DNA from 3 places in the Exiguobacterium acetylicum genome. Region 3 is predicted to be linked to each of the others. Evidence: predicted binding sites of a transcription regulator. Region 3 holds the regulator's gene; each other region holds the start of a gene.

The links. Region 3 encodes LexA, which represses DNA repair genes until DNA is damaged. Its sites were predicted from a motif close to CGAACATATGTTCG; they were not measured.
Positions count from the first base shown of each region.
Region 1: K7G97_RS02445 (Y-family DNA polymerase) is a predicted target of LexA. The motif match lies at 3,242-3,255, and genes of this name have one in related genera.
Region 2: K7G97_RS16855 (YolD-like family protein) is a predicted target of LexA. The motif match lies at 4,153-4,166, and genes of this name have one in related genera.

Region 1 covers NZ_CP082333.1:452,317-457,892, forward strand. Annotated here, with positions in the region: gene K7G97_RS02430 (undecaprenyl-diphosphate phosphatase) at 1-362, opposite strand, end outside; gene K7G97_RS02435 (ZIP family metal transporter) at 720-1,532, opposite strand; gene K7G97_RS02440 (YolD-like family protein) at 1,584-1,913, opposite strand; gene K7G97_RS02445 (Y-family DNA polymerase) at 1,897-3,219, opposite strand; gene K7G97_RS02450 (pentapeptide repeat-containing protein) at 3,395-4,033, shown strand; gene K7G97_RS02455 (MBL fold metallo-hydrolase) at 4,102-4,857, opposite strand; gene K7G97_RS02460 (arsinothricin resistance N-acetyltransferase ArsN1 family A) at 4,918-5,406, opposite strand; gene K7G97_RS02465 (1,2-dihydroxy-3-keto-5-methylthiopentene dioxygenase) at 5,531-5,576, opposite strand, start outside.
Region 2 covers NZ_CP082334.1:60,578-66,153, forward strand. Annotated here, with positions in the region: gene msr(G) (ABC-F type ribosomal protection protein Msr(G)) at 1-645, shown strand, start outside; gene K7G97_RS17560 (hypothetical protein) at 862-990, opposite strand; gene K7G97_RS16835 (JAB domain-containing protein) at 1,048-1,494, opposite strand; gene K7G97_RS16840 (DNA/RNA non-specific endonuclease) at 1,929-2,891, shown strand; gene K7G97_RS16845 (hypothetical protein) at 3,030-3,515, shown strand; gene K7G97_RS16850 (tellurite resistance TerB family protein) at 3,529-3,993, shown strand; gene K7G97_RS16855 (YolD-like family protein) at 4,190-4,525, shown strand; gene K7G97_RS16860 (YnfA family protein) at 4,785-5,111, opposite strand; gene K7G97_RS16865 (RrF2 family transcriptional regulator) at 5,492-5,576, opposite strand, start outside.
Region 3 covers NZ_CP082333.1:1,151,720-1,157,295, reverse strand. Annotated here, with positions in the region: gene tkt (transketolase) at 1-1,113, opposite strand, end outside; gene K7G97_RS05930 (DUF896 domain-containing protein) at 1,388-1,624, opposite strand; gene K7G97_RS05925 (YneB family resolvase-like protein) at 1,738-2,391, opposite strand; gene yneA (cell division suppressor protein YneA) at 2,437-2,724, opposite strand; gene lexA (transcriptional repressor LexA) at 2,936-3,550, shown strand; gene K7G97_RS05910 (metal-binding protein) at 3,582-4,052, shown strand; gene K7G97_RS05905 (MIP/aquaporin family protein) at 4,239-4,940, shown strand; gene glpK (glycerol kinase GlpK) at 4,984-5,576, shown strand, end outside.

The DNA of each region.
Region 1 (5,576 bases), 700 kb from region 3:
AAGAGGTTCTCATCGATGAAATCTTCGAATAACAATCCGAGAACAGCTGCTGGTAGAAGACCGATCAAGACGTGACGTAGCTTTAACTTGTGTGTGCCTGATGCGTCATGTTCGCCTTCAATCTTATACAAACCGATCAAGCTGAAGAGGCGTTTCCAAAAGACGACGACGACCGCAAGAATCGATCCGAGCTGAATGACGATTTTAAAGGTGTTCGCCGAATATTTACCGAGAAAATCCGTCGTTTGCAACCACATGTCATCGACGATGATCATGTGACCTGTGGAAGAGACCGGTGCAAATTCCGTCATCCCTTCGACGAAACCGAGTAAGAGCGCTTTTAAAAGTTCAATGATTGTCATGATAATCTCCTTCTATATGATGTGCTAGTTAAAAACATATCATGTTTTATTCTTGTGAGATAGAACTAATTGGAATATCGGGCGCAGGTCTGAGAGACGATCGTATGTGTAAGAAGCGTTGTACGATTTAAATTCGTTTGGATAAGATAATAGATGGATTTAGGTATCATCGGATAGATCAGGAAATTCGATCATTTCCATTCATACTAAAACGGCATGAAGGAAAGGGAAATCTTTCTGTTAGGACACAAGGTCAGAAAAACTTCAAATCGATTGGTTTCACTGGAATATGTCTGGATCTACAAACAGAAAAACGAGCAGGAGACAGTATCGTCCACTACTCGTTTTGAAACGGGATCATCCTAAAGCGACGTCAAGAATCATCATGACCGTAAACCCGACCATCAGACCAAGCGTTGCTAAATCGGATCCGTTTTCTGCTTGTGATTCCGGAATCAATTCTTCGACGACGACGAAAATCATCGCTCCGGCAGCAAACGATAACGCATACGGTAGAAGCGGTTGAACGAAGAAGACCGCGGCTGCTCCGACCATCGCGGCAATCGGTTCGACGATTGCTGACAATTGACCGTAATGGAAGGCGCGCCGACGCGACATTCCTTCACCGCGTAGTGGAATCGATAGGGCAGCTCCCTCCGGCATGTTTTGTATCCCAATACCGAGTGCGAGCGTCAAGGCACCGGCGACGGTCGCCCCGTCCATGTTTAAGGCAGCGGCGCCAAAAGCGACACCAATCGCAAGACCTTCGGGAATATTGTGCAACGTGATCGCAAGAAATAGTAACGTCGTTTTCTTGAGTCCTGTCGAAGGACCTTCCGCTGTCTCGAGTGGTGCAGATAAGTGCAAATGCGGCGTAACGAAGTCGAGGAGACGGACGAAAAATCCACCAGCGAGAAAACCGATGGCGGCAGGAATCCAGGCGATTCCTCCATCCTGCTCCGTGAACTCGATCGCAGGAGCAAGCAGCGACCAAAACGACGCGGCAATCATGACGCCGGCAGCAAAACCGAGCATCATGTTCATGACGCGTTTTTCAATCGTCGTAAAGACGAAGACGAGTGCCGCACCAAGTGCGGTTAACCCCCACGTCATCATTCCGGCAAGTAATGCTTGCACGACGACGGGGAGGGAAGTAAACCAATCCAACATGACTATTCCTTCTTTCCGGGCACGATTTAAAGCATCCATCTGTATGAGAGCTTACCCGTTTTCGATCCGGACGATTCGTGTGAAGGGAATTTCAATGACTTCACGTCCGCGCAGAAAGAGAACGGAACGTTCGGGTTCTAGTCGTTCGACGAAACCGACGACCGTCACGTAGCTACTTTCCTTATAATACGTGATTTCAAGTTCGTTTCCTTCTATTAAAGCTTCTTGAAGCAGAAAGTGCCATGATTCTTGCAGCTGTTCATCAATTTCAGGCAAGTCGAGCTGATGCATCTGAACATAGTATTCCCGCAGCAATTGCAAATGTTCCGGCATGAGAAAAGGAATCCATTTTAAATTTCCCCGATCACGATACGCTGTCATGACGATCACCTCCCGGATGACCGCCGACAAAACGAAGGCGACGTTTGGCGACACTCGTATCAAGAAACGAGACAGCGAGGCGAATCGTTCCTTTTCCGTAGCGAAGGTTGACGACATCCATTGCTTTTAATAACCGTCGCCGTTTCCAGAGCCGCGCATTATCCTCGAACAAAGACAACTGTAAGGTGCCTTGATCAGCAGTCAAATGCCCCACTGCGACGGATAAAAAACGAACAGGTTCCCCGTCGAGCCAATTCGGTTCGAATAATTGTAAGACGTGACGCAAAATGATGCGTTCATCGGATGTCGGATAAGGCAACCGTACTTGACGGGAGAAACCACTTCGGACGACGTTTCGAGAATAACGGACACCGATGTGAACGGTCCAGCCGACTTGATTCGAAAAGCGACAACGTGCGGCAACATCCTGTACCAGTTCATTGAGCACATTCCGGATGCGTTCGAACTGATAATAGTCCTGCATTAAGGTCACACCGTGTCCAATCGTCCGTTGAGGGGCTTTCTCGAACAGATGACGTGGGGGAAGCAGTGTCGGTGACGCGTCGAGTCCCCAAGCGTGATGCCACAGTTCGGCACCGATGACACCGAAGCGTTCGTGTAACTCTTCAACGGGGCGCATGGCAAGATCACCGATCGTTTCAATCCCCATCATCTGCAGATGTTGTTCCATGCGATGTCCAACTCCCCACATCTTTCGAATCGGAAAATCATGAAGACGTCGTGCGACATCAGCATATCCACATCGCGCGATGCCTTCTTTTTTCCCGATTAAATCAAGCGTCAGTTTCGCGATGACGTTATTTGGACCAATCCCGATGCGGACGTGGATGCCGGTCTGTTTCAGGATTGCTTCTTTAATTTTGAGGGCAGCTTGCAGGTCGGAACCAAATAGGCGATCGGTTCCGGTCATGTCAATGAAACTTTCGTCAATCGAATAGACGCGGATGGCTTCAGGTGGGGCGAATTGGTGCAGGACATCCAGGACACGAATCGACGTCTTCATATAAGCGAGCATACGTGGTTCGACAAGTCGAATCGTACGACGAACAGCGTATGGCAATTGCTCGATTTCATATAATCGACCGGCTGTCTTGATTCCAAGTGCTTTTAAGGCAGGGGTGGCAGCGAGAATGACGGACCCGCTTCGTTTTAAATCGGAGACGACCGCCAGGCGTGTCGTCAAGGGGGGGAGATTGCGATACTGGCATTCACAGCTGGCGTAGAAGGACACACTGTCGACGCAAAAAATACGTTTATCTTGTGGTAAAACGACGGAAGGAAACATCTGAATCACTCCTTTACATAAAAGAACGTATGTTCTTATTTTGATTTTCCTTGACTATAGCATGGTCTCAAAGTGTCTCAAAATAAAAACTGTTGAAAAAGGGGAATTCGAACGATTTCTCCTCATATAAAAGGAGTTTGGTACACTAAGGGAGAGAAAAAAGGGGGAACCTTCATTGAAAGAGACCGTTATCCGTTTACCAGAATTACCGAAGACACTTCAGTCAGAGACGTTCGATCAAGTCGAAATCGATGACCCGTATCTGAAAGGAGCGCGTTATGAGAAAGAGTCGATGCCGAGTGAACTGACAGAACGCATCGATGCCTATCAAGTGTGTTTTCAAAATGTCTCGTTCGCGAATCTTACCTTTGACCGTGGTTCGTTCGAAGATATTCGTTTTGAGCAATGCGACTTAACCGGATGTCACTTCCAAGAAACTCGTTTTCACCGTGTGTCCTTCGCCGGATGCCGGATGACGGGTGTTCAGTTCGAAGATTGTACGCTGGACCATTTAACGATTCAGGAAGGGCTCGCGGATTACGTACAGTTCATTCGCAGTACGGTCCGTCATCAACATTGGAGCGAAACGACGATGAAAGAAGCACAGTTCTTCGAAGTGAAACCGACCCATTGGAAACTCGAAGCGGTCCGGCTTACAGATAGCCAATGGATTGAAACACCGTTAAAAGGTCTCGACCTCCGGCAGACGGAACTCTCTGGTATTACGATCGATCCGCGATTTTTACCAGGCGCTGTCATTACGGAAGAGCAAGCAGTCGCCTTTGCTCGCTTGTTAGGTCTTGTCATTCCATAACCAAAAGAAGTCCTACTTTCGATTGTTACTCGAAAAGCAGGACTTCTTTTTAATGAAGGTTACTGTTCTTAAAATGACATCGTTTCGCCGTCCTCCGGAATCAGGAAATGGGCAGAAAGGTGGAAGGCGGCTAAAAAGTCAGCAATCATATCACGTCGCAAGAGACAGTGGTTGACGGACTCGAGGTGCGAGACGATGATCGTCGCTTCCGCCGCCGCTTCGTGTACGGCAAGGAGATCACGCTGTGACATCGTGATCGGCTCTCCGGTCAAGAACTGGGCGGCGCCACTGTTGATGACGATGATATCGGGTGTATGTTGTTCGATTGCATGCGCGACCTCGTCGCACCAGATCGTATCACCTGCGATATAAAGTGTCGGTTCGTCCGGATGGGTGAGGACGAGCCCAGACACACGTCCCATCCGTTCGCCGATTTCACCGACACCATGCTGTCCACCTGTTCGATGGATTTGGATATCCCCGATCGTCACACCGGAATCGAAGGAAGAGACGTTCGTGAAGCCGGCTTCTCGGATGTGCTGCGCGTCTTCTTCTTGCTGCGCATAGAGTGGCAAATGCTTGGGTAGAAGTTGTTTAGCAGCATCATCGAAATGATCGGCATGCAGATGCGTGACAAAGACAGCGTCAGGATCGAGCAGTGTATTGACATCGACCGGTAAGTCGACGAGTGGATTGGCGACGGCATTCGGTGTTTGACCGAAGGGAGGCAAGCTGCCTTTTTCGCCGAGGAACGGATCAATCAGTAAGACTTGATTGGCATACGTGACTACGAGTGTTGCATTGCGAATTTGTTGAATATCCATTAGGTTCATCCTCTCTCAATGACTCGGATTAACTATTCCCCGTCTGGCATTCAATGAATCCTATCGCAAGCGTTTCTCCATCGCCATGACGTCGACATATTCACCGTTCAACTGTCCTTGCTCCTTAAACGTTCCGACGATCCTGAATCCAGAGCGGATATAGAGTTTTTGTCCGATTTTATTGAATGGGAAGGTGAAGAGGATGAGTTTATGCATCTGATGATCACGGGCGTGTTGTTCAGCCGTTTCAAGCAAACGTGTGCCAATCCCTTGTCCACGATGAGTCCGGGTGATATAAACCGAAATCTCACCGACGGATGCGTAGACAGGACGCGGATTATACGGATCGAGGGAAATGAAGCCGAGGACACCTGTGTCATCTTCAGCGACATATCCGGCATATCGATCGGTGCGTTCTGCATACCACTGGGTCATGAAGGATAAGTCCTTTTGGTCGGTCTCAAGCGTTGCGATTCGATCTTCGATGCCTTCGTTATAGATGGCGAGAATCGCTGGTAAGTCGTGTTCCGTTACGGGACGAATATGCATGACGCTCACTTCCTCATCGCTTTTCCTTCATTATATCGGTTATGTGTCAATGTAGTGATATGTTTGTGCGATAAGAAAAGCGCTGATTTCCTTCTTATAAAGGAAATCAGCGCTTATATCGTTCTTAAGAGACCGTTGACGTCTCGTTTTCATAAATCGGAACCCAGCCG
Region 2 (5,576 bases), on a different replicon from region 3:
GCTGTAAAAGAGGATAGGCAAATAAACTTCCATCAATCGAGAAATTTAGAGCTGCATAATAAATTTCCGATAATGGCAGACCGATTTACTCTTCAAGTGGATAACAAAGTATTATTAAATGAAGTAAGTTTTCAAATGCCGCTTGGTAAAAAAATTGCAATTTCGGGTAAAAATGGTGCTGGCAAAAGTACTTTACTCCACCATATTGCTATCAATGCGCCCGGTTTAACAATTTCACCAAAAGCAAAAATTGGATACTTTCGTCAAATGAGCTATCAATATACAAGGGATGAAACGGTATTGGAATTTCTGAAAAATCGTTCTGAATACGATGAGAGATTTTTACGAAGCGTTCTACATTCCATGTTGTTTGTCGGCACAGATATATTAAAAAGTGTAAAATCATTAAGTGGTGGTGAAGCGATTCGTCTACAATTATGTCAATTATTTTTAGGAGAGTATAATATTTTATTGTTAGATGAACCAACCAATTTTTTAGATATCTATGCTATTGAAGCGTTAGAAAGATTTATTACAGCATATAAAGGCACTATTATCTTCGTATCACATGATCGCAGGTTTATTGATTGTGTAGCAGATTGTATATATTTCATTGAAGATCAACAGCTAAAATTAAGGGGTTGATTAATGATGAAGGAGAAATAATGGGGTTATTATCAAAATAAGATCTTTCGTAATTGGGTACTGTTTTGAAGAATACAGTAGAGAATTATCAAACTTTTTTATAAAAATAGTGTAATACTTTATAAAGAAAGAACCCGTTTTGATCAAACTTTTTTCAAAACGGGTTCTTTAAATTTAACGTAAGATAAGCCTTTGTCGCTTCATTTTGATCAAACTTTATTTTAAACCAACACCCGCAGTGGATCCGTCCACTGCGGGTTTCTCATTGCCCTTGGATTCGGGACGAATCCATCCCTTACTCGCTTGCGCTCTCTCAAAAGAAAAACGTCGTCGTTTTTCATCCATGCCCTTACACGCAGACAGGACGGAGGTGTCCCGTCCGTCTACGCTCTATTATCCCCTTTAAAGAACACCTTGTGCCTTCAAGCTGACGTATTCTTCTCCGGCACCGACGATGATGTGGTCAAGAAGCTGGATACCGACGATGCGTCCGACCTCGACGAGCCGTTCGGTCACCTCGATATCTTCACGTGACGGATGCGGGTCACCGCTCGGGTGCTGATGACTGACGATGAGTGACGTCGCATTGTTGAGGATGGCGGACTTGAAGATTTCTCGGGGATGGACAACGCTCGAGTTGATGCTACCGACGTGTGCCCGATGGACGGCAATGACGCGGTTCTTCGTATTGAGTAGGATGACGAGGAACACCTCACGGTCATCGTCCTGGATGAAGCGCTTGGCGATACAGAACGCGTCCTCGGGGGACGTGATGTGCGTCGTCTCGAGCGCGACGTCCGGTTCTCGGACCTCTTGGCGGATACGAGTGATTTCAACGAGTGTAGTCAGTTTCATGGAAAAGCTCCTTTCGCGAGTGGGATGCAGTCCGACACGGTGCCGTCCTGTTGACGGGAACGCAGCGAGCGTTGCGAGACGGCGCAAGGGTGACCGCAGGGAAAGATCAAAAAAAGCGGACAGCGCACCGGGACGAAGGCTTCCGAAGCCCGCGAGCGAAAAGCTTTGCTTTGAGCCAAAACGCGGAGGAAGACAAGGAACGGCAGCGGCTTTTTTTGATGGCCCTTGCGCCGACGAGGAGCGAGCTAGAGTACGGAAACAGGACGGCTTGCGATCCCTTTCCATCAAACAGAGCGGTACCGCTCTGTTCCATGCCTTTGAAAGAATCATTTTATCGCCTTACGAATACCGAATAAGACAGCAAGAACTGGTAAGTAGCGTTATAATGAAGGACGCAATGACAGACTGAACAGTAAAGGAGTACACTCATGAAGATTTCTTACATAGCGATTCCCCTTTCCGTTCTATTGATGGCAGGATGTACAGATACGGAGACGACCTCACCTCCACCCGATCAAACAGAGCAAGTAGCGCAGCAGGACGACACCACTACACAAAAGACCGATGCGAAAAAGGACTCCGATCAACAATCAGAAAAAACAGATGATACGAATCCATCAACGGAATCAAAGACGCCCCCGAAGGATTCTTTCACAGGATATAAGAAGATTTTAGTCGATGGTGGAGATCTGTCCGGTAATCGCCAGGCGAATGTCGTCGTCGACATCGGATTCGGTGACCGGAAATACTGGGCGTTCACGAATGAGCATGGTCAGCTGGTCCGCGTCATCGCGAAGAAGATCGTCCTCCAGAATGATGCGACAGAAGACGTCTCGCGTGACGGACGCTACTACTCTGATGAGGCGAAGGTGCCTGGCGTCGAACGCGCAGACCTCGATGAAGGACATATCATCGCCGACTCGCTCGGTGGCGTCTCGAACGCTTACAACATCACTCCGCAGGACAGTACACTGAATCGTCATGGTGATCAGGCGTACATGGAGGACGTCATCCGCAAGGCGGGTGGCGCAACGAACTTTGAAGTGCAGATCACCTATCCGAATACGTCGACGATGATTCCATCTGCGTATCAGTATACGTATACGGTTCGCGGGAATACCGTCGTCGACCGGTTCAAGAACGGTAATCCAGACGAGACAAATGCTGCACTTGGTCTGACGAAGAAAAAGGAGACGAAAAAAGAACCAACATCGAAATCAGCTCCTAATACTGCAGCGACCGAAGACGTCTCGCGCGTCGATACCGACGGCAATGGTCAAGTGACGATCCAGGAAGCGAAGGACGCAGGCTTTACGATGCCAATCACGGAGAAGCACTGGTTGTATCAATATATGCGGGACAACGACCATGACGGAATGGTCGGAGAATGAACAATTGATCCTTGGGACAAGTGCATCTTGCACTTGTCTTTTTGTATTACTTATTTATATAACAGTTCAGTTTTTATCTGTTTTATCTTCAAAATACATGATAAAATTTACAATATAATCATGTTAAGGAGTTTTTAAATGGGTAAATTAGATGCAATTAACAACCAGTTAGAAAATAGTACTTTTCCAATTAGTTTGAGTACGCTAGAAGACTTAAAAATGAAGTTACCAAAAATCGAACGATCTTACATCGAAATCACATTAAAGGCATTGAGAAAAGAATTTAAGTCCGATCAGCTTTTTTATGCGTTAGAAGGTGTTCAACCATCTTTAACTAAGTATGGCTTTCTTCTAATGACAGAAACAGATGTCGTTCTCTCTATTCATAAAGGTTCGATCATGCCAAGTGGGACAATTGAAAAGATTCCGTTTGCTAAAATTAAAGAAGTAGATTTTGATATCATTCCAATTCCAATTAATCCGTTTGGTGTAAACGAAGGAATAATTTATCTGACACATAAAAAAGGATTTGGGAGTAAAAAACTTACGATTCGTGACGTTACTGTAAGTCGACTCGATTCACTTGTAGAACAGTTGAGATACGCGGCGAATCAAAACAACTAAGGAGGCAATTGTAATGGGATTATTTGATATGTTTAAAGGTGACAGTACAAAAAGTAAACAAGGCATGCACCCTCATTTTGCATTCGCAACATCGCTTGTCTACATGATGGCTTCAGATGGAGAGTTCGATAACGAAGAGATTGGTCAACTACTAGCTGTGCTAGGTGGAAAGAGTAAGAAAGGCACAATTCGTATTGGTGATAACAATGATGATTTAATGGAAAAAGTATTTAAATACTTTGATCGTAATTCTATCGATACATTCTTGGCAGAGGCTGCACCAGTATTAAATCATGAGCAAAAACTCTGTATTCTTGCTAATCTAGTGGACTCTTCGCTATCTGATGGAGAAGCAGAGCGAGAAGAACAAGCCATGTTTAATAAATTCATGACAGCATTCGGAGTAACAGAACAAGAATTTGCTCCAATCTTCAAAGTTATTGCGATGAAAAACGACCGTTCTGTATTTAAAAATTAAGCTATACATCTTTTATCTCAACGTCTAACAATCGCTCATTCGATTGTTAGACGTTTTTTGCTTTGAAAACTTAAAGCTCCTATTTTTTCAACTAACAAACATCATTGATGTATTGTTCTAAGAAATTGATTGAAGAACATAGTTCCGCGGAATATAATAAGAACAAACGTTCTTATTGTGAAAAGGGGTGCTTTAGATGAGTTATGAAGATCGGGGCAATAAGAAATGGATTCCGTTCCTGATGCCTGAACATAAAGGATTGCTGAAACGCTATTACCAGGAGGTCCATCATTTCAAGTTCGAGGATACGGAGGAACCAATCGATGGAACGATCGAGAACGCCTTGAACGACGCCATCTTCAGCGGAGACATCGTCACGGTGACGGCGATGAATGGTCCCTTGACGCATCGTTTCGATGCCTTCGTCGAGAAGCTCGATTACGTGCGAGAGGAGGTCCATCTCGTCAAACGCAACCTCGACATCGAGATCGTCGCGTTCAAGCAAATAGTAAGCGTTCAAATGTTAGGATGAAATGTGATCATCAGTCGTGCGTGTCTTCATATAGTCAGCATGCACGAAGGATGATACGGCGTCTTTTTGCATCACGATAGCGTTTTGTTTTAAGTTCATCGTGCATGCGTCGCTTTTCTAATGAAACTTGACGAATGCACGAGTGACTTCATCCAGTCATTTATTTTGAAGTGAATTGCTGTGATCTAGCGTCTTTTCCCTATTATTCACTCTTTTACTATTTCAACTGCGCCGTAAGATGAATCGCTACCTTGACATGCTATCCTCTAGGGAACCACAGCATGACCGCTACACCGATCAAGCAAATAAAGGCTCCCACCCAGTCATAAAAATCGGGTACTTTCTTGTCTATTCCCCATCCCCAGAGCACAGAGAGGACGATAAAAACACCACCGTAAGCAGCATACACCTTCCCAAAGCTCGGAAATGTTTGAAGTGTTGCGATGATGCCATATAGCGCCAACAAGATACCTCCCGTTACTCCCATATGTATCGATCTTCCTTCTCGTAACCAAAGCCATATCAAATAGCCTCCACCGATTTCAGCAAGTCCTGCGATAAAAAATAAGATTAGTGATACGCCCAATTTCAGTCTCCTTCCGTCAGTTCCTTTATTTTTTAAGTCAATCGTCTCGTTCACGCCTTAACGACTTGTAGGTCACTTTTAATTTTCGACTCACTTTCTTTATTGCGTATTCAACTTCATACCTTTTACAATGCAGATCATAAGTGAAGGCTCTGATGACGAAAAATCGTCAAAAGAGCCCTTCCTGTATTTCCATTACCTTGATTTCACATAAAATTGAAGATGATAGCTATCCTTTTTCGCGCCTCTTCCCGAGTGGATCATCCTTGAAAAGTACTCTCTTATTCTTCGGAGGAATCAGCTGTTCCATTTCAAATAAGCCTTTCCCCTAGACATTCTGGAGGTCTCTTAGCTAATTCAGACGCGATTATCTGACGTCATCACATCTGTTTCAATAAATCAGCAAACGAAATCTGATTCAGTACAAGATAAGAAGAATGCTGTGCCTCCTGTAAAGGGACTTGA
Region 3 (5,576 bases):
CGGAACGTTCTTCGCAAGACCGTTCAAGACTTCACCACTCGTTTGGCGTGTCGCTTTTTTCGATGACAAGTCGTACGTCGGAAGATCTGCTTCCCAGTTGCTTGGCAATTCGTTTGCGATTGCGCGAACGAGTTCAGCATGCAATTCTGGATGCGCTGCTTCGTATTGTTTCATCGTCTCGTTCCATGCGTCTTCTGCAGAAGCACCACGTTGGACGATCCGCTCGTCAAACAATGACTTAACTTCTTCAGGCACGTAGAACTCTTCGTGATCCCAAACGTAGCTTGCTTTCGTTAATTTGATTTCCGCTTCACCGAGTGGTGCACCGTGAGAAGCCGATTTCCCTGACTTGTTCGGTGAACCGAAGCCGATGACTGTCTTGACTTCGATCAACGTTGGTTTTGTCGTCTCTGCTTGTGCCGCCGCGATCGCTTTCGAAATCGAATCGATATCCGTTCCGTCTTCTACGCGAATGACTTGCCAGTTGTACGCTTCGAAGCGCTTCTGGACGTTTTCAGAGAATGATTTATCGAGATCGCCGTCAAGTGAGATATCGTTTGAATCGTACAATACGACCAATTTACCAAGACCAAGGTGACCTGCGAGTGAAGCCGCCTCAGCTGAGACACCTTCCATTAAGTCTCCATCTCCACAAATTCCGTATGTGAAGTGATCGACGACGTTGAGATCGTCACGGTTGTATTTTGCTTCAAGATGACGTTCTGCCATCGCCATACCAACTGCCATTGCAATCCCTTGACCAAGTGGACCTGTTGTCGCATCTACACCAGCCGTGTGACGGTATTCCGGGTGACCTGGTGTTTTTGATCCCCATTGACGGAATGATTTAAGATCATCCATTGATAGATCATATCCCGATAGGTGGAGGAGTGAGTAGAGAAGCATCGAACCGTGTCCGGCTGAAAGTACAAAACGGTCGCGGTTGAACCATTCTGGATTTTTAGGGTTGTGGTTCATATGATCCGCCCAAAGCGAGAATGCCATCGGCGCTGCTCCCATTGGCATACCTGGGTGACCCGAATTCGCCTTTTGTACGGCATCAATCGATAAGGTACGAATCGTATTAATTGCTAATTGTTCTACTGTCGTCATGTTCGTCAAAACAATCATCCTCTCTCTTTTTCACAAATTCCTACTCATTTTAGCACACTCTTAAATGTGATACAACTTTTCTAAATAGTATGTCACATTAAAATGAATGCGCTATCTATAGCCGTTCTATCGACTCATACAGGATGCATGAATTGATGAAAGATCGTTATTAAGATGTATTGCTATCGTGCAATGTTTCCTCATCTAACAGCGCTAAACAAAAAAGAGGTCCGCTTAACGCGAAACCTCTTTCTTCTATAGAAGGAACAAACGATTATTGTTTATTCCGTTCTTCTTCTTGTGCTTGTTTTAATTTCTCAGGTGTTACGTCTGTGCCCTCTTCATCGACGATTTTCATGCCCATGAGTTGGTTTTTGAACGATCCACGGAATGCTGCGAGATACGCTGCACGTAGCTCTTTTTGTTCTGCTGTTTCTGCTTCCGATAACGGCTCGACTTTTGATTTATTCGCTAATGCATTGATTCGATCTAATTGTTCTTGTGATAACATGAAATCCCTCTTTCTCTATGACTCAAACTTGAGTAGTTCAATTGTATTCTTACTGTAAAAGAGCTTACTAAAAAAAGCAAGTTAACCGCGTCAGTCGACGGGTTACTTGCTTCTCATTCCGGGCTAGGCGTCAATTCGCGATATTCAAGATATCGACGATTGACTGTTGCCTTTGAGATATCATGTCCCATCCCGCGAAGCGTAATGGCGATATCTGAAAACGTCAATCCGAGTTCTCGAAGACGTACGATTTCTTCGATTGGTACGTCTTTTCGACTACGCCCGGCGTTCTCTCCTTGGCGATTGAGATTTCGTTCCGGGCGAAAGCCTTGTTCGACCGCTCGCCGCATGCCGCGCGCGATTTTTGCGTTATGCAGTTTCCGTTGATATTCTTCCACCAGTGAGACGATCTCAAGGACCATTGCTTCTGCATCAGCAAGCTGGTATTCTCCATCGGAATCAAGCGTCATCAATCGAACACCGTGCTTCTTAAACGTGTGCAAAATAGCGATTTTCGCATTCCCACGACCAATCCGTGTATCATCCGTCACGAGGACCGCATCTACCGCGTCACGTGTCACATGATCAAGAACCGTCAGCATCCCTTCCCGATCGACGTCATATCCACTCTCTTTTTCAGAGACGACATCCACGACATCAAAACCCTTTTGAGACGCAACCTTCGAAAGTTCCATCCGTTGGCGTTCAATCGAACTATCTTGTGCTTCTTTTTCGGTCGACACCCGACAATAAATCACGACCTTCATCGTACCTCACATCCCTGTTCGTTCTTTCACAACTTTTCCATTTTGTCATTGTTGTGCGATTGGTACAACGATTTTGCTTTTTGAGATGACGTGTTTTGTCTCGACATCATTATTTTTAATCAACCAGTTGACGTATTCTTCATCTGACATCGAACCATCATTGTAGACTTCAGCAATTTGTTCGACTGTGGCGTTCTCATCGACCGTAACGGAAGCAGTCATCAGTTGCGCCACTTTTTCATCCGGGCGCGGTGTGAGTAAAAAGATCACGAAGGCAATACTTAAGGCATAGAAGAGAATTGAAAAAGCATGAGTACGAATCGTATGAATCATCATGAATCCCTCCAAATATGAAATGAATGAGTTAGAATAAATGTTCGCGGAACAATTGTTCGCATAACTCATAATAAACACAGAACCCGTGTTCGGTCAACACAAAATGTCGAACAATTGTTTGTACGCTCATTTGTTCTATGTTATAGTGAATCTAGAAACATATATTCTTACATTTCAAACTTCAATCCAGAAAGAGGTGGCAATTCGTATGCGGAAAATGTCTAAGCGCCAACAAGAGATTCTCGACTACATCGTCTCTGAAGTGAAACTGAAGGGGTATCCACCATCAGTTCGTGAAATCGGAGAAGCAGTCGGACTCGCGTCTAGCTCGACGGTACACGGTCATTTGGATCGACTCGAGAAACGGGGAATGATTCGCCGTGACCCGACGAAACCACGTGCGATTGAGATATTGCTTGATAAGCCTGAAGAAATCACGGAAGCCATCGTCCATGTTCCCGTCATCGGGAAAGTCACAGCGGGTCTTCCGATTACAGCGATTGAAAACATCGAGGAACAGTTCCCACTCCCTGCACATTATGTAGGAAATGAAACGGTCTTCATGTTGACGATCGATGGTGAATCGATGATTAACGCAGGTATTCTTGACGGCGATCGTGTCATCGTGCGCCAACAAAACACAGCAGAAAACGGAGAAATCGTCGTAGCTATGACCGAAGATAGCGAAGCGACGGTGAAACGGTTCTTCTTAGAAGATCAACAGGTACGTCTACAACCAGAAAATGACTCGATGGATCCGATGTATTTCGATAATGTCTCCATTCTTGGTAAGGTAATCGGCGTGTATCGGACGATTCATTGACGGAGGGACCAGTTACGACTGGTCTTTTTTCATGCCATCAGGAAATGTACATGATACCGTCAATACCGTCGCACTGACGGGTTACGTTGCGTATTCGGTCGCAACGCAACAAACCGATTGGTTACCAACCGCCATCGGTATCGCTGTCGGTACCCTTTGGTTGTCACCCGACCTCGATTTAAAATCAGAACCGTATTATCGCTTTGGACCGTTCCGAGTCCTTTGGATGCCTTATGTCAAGATCATGCCCCACCGCTCAATCTGGTCACACGGATTGATCATCGGAGACATCATCCGGCTTCTTTATAGTGCTGCGATTCTGATTCCGCTACTATTTTTAAGTCTCTATTTTCAGGTTCTTGATTCTGCTACGATTGATTCGTGGTTCGCTTCCCTGCCTGCATTCGTCGTCGGGATCATGGTGGCGAGTACGATTCATATCCTACTAGATTATTCCAGCAGTTGGTTTCGACCTAAAAAAAGAAAAAAACGTCGTCGGTAACATCTCTTTTGCTTGCTCGCAGGCAGGAAGAGGTGTTTTCTTATCCACTTTTTCGTATCTTTAAACATCAAAATAAAAAATTTCCATTCCTATATTTCAATTATATGTATTGAAAACGTTCTCAAATCGGAGTAATTTAAAGTAGAAAGGCCATTATCTGCTTTAATCCAAAGGGAGGGTTTTTGCATGAATAACTTTGTACTAGAAATGATCGGTACGATGATTCTTATCCTGCTCGGGGATGGAGTCGTCGCCGGTGTCGTCTTGAAAAAGACGAAATCGGAAAACAGCGGATGGATCGTCATCACGTTCGCTTGGGGTCTTGCCGTCATGACAGCAGCATTCGTCGCTGCTGAAAGTGGAGCACACTTGAACCCCGCATTGACGATTGCACTTGCTTTGAACTCTGACCTACCGTGGGCAGACGTTCCGATCTACATTGCCGGACAACTTGTCGGAGCTTTCATCGGCGCCATTCTCGTTTGGCTTCATTACATGAAACATTTTGAAGCGACTGATGATCAAGCTGCAAAACTCGGTGTGTTCGCAACAGGTCCAGCGATTCGTCATACGCCGTCGAACTTGATTTCTGAGATCATCGGGACATTCGTTCTCGTCTTCGGTATCTTAGCACTCGGTTTATCGACGTTCGGAGATGGCTTAAAACCACTCATCGTCGGTTTACTCGTCGTCGTCATCGGTCTCTCGCTCGGTGGTACAACAGGGTATGCCATCAACCCGGCTCGTGACCTTGGACCGCGTATCGCGCACGCTATCCTACCGATTCCGAATAAAGGTTCATCTGACTGGGGCTATTCATGGATTCCTGTCGTTGGTCCAATCATCGGTGGGGCAATTGCTGTGTTCATCTATCAATTGATTTACTAAGATCACGTCTCACTAACACATACCGCTCAAGGGGGATTTCGAAATGGAAAACAAGTATATCCTAGCACTCGACCAAGGGACGACAAGCTCACGTGCGATCATCTTCGATCACGATGGGAAAATCGTCAACTCGGCACAACGGGAATTCAAGCAATACTTCCCACAACCAGGCTGGGTCGAGCATGATGCAAACGAAATCTGGGGTTCGATTCTTGCCGTCATGGCCGAAGCACTCGGAACGGCAGATATCAAACCTGAGCAAATCGCCGGAATCGGCATTACGAACCAACGTGAAACGACGGTCGTCTGGAACAAAGAAACAGGCAAACCTGTCTATCACGCACTCGTTTGGCAATCGCGTCAAACGTCTGGTATCTGTGACGACTTAAAAGAACAAGGTTTGAACCAGAAGTTCCGCGATAAAACAGGACTTCTGATTGATGCCTACTTCTCTGGAACGAAAGTCAAATGGATCCTCGATAATGTCGAAGGTGCGCGTGAGCAAGCAGAGAACGGTGAATTGCTCTTCGGTACGATCGATACGTGGCTCGTTTGGAAACTTTCTGGTGGAAAAACGCATATCACGGACTACACGAACGCTTCACGAACATTGATGTATAACATCTACGAACAAAA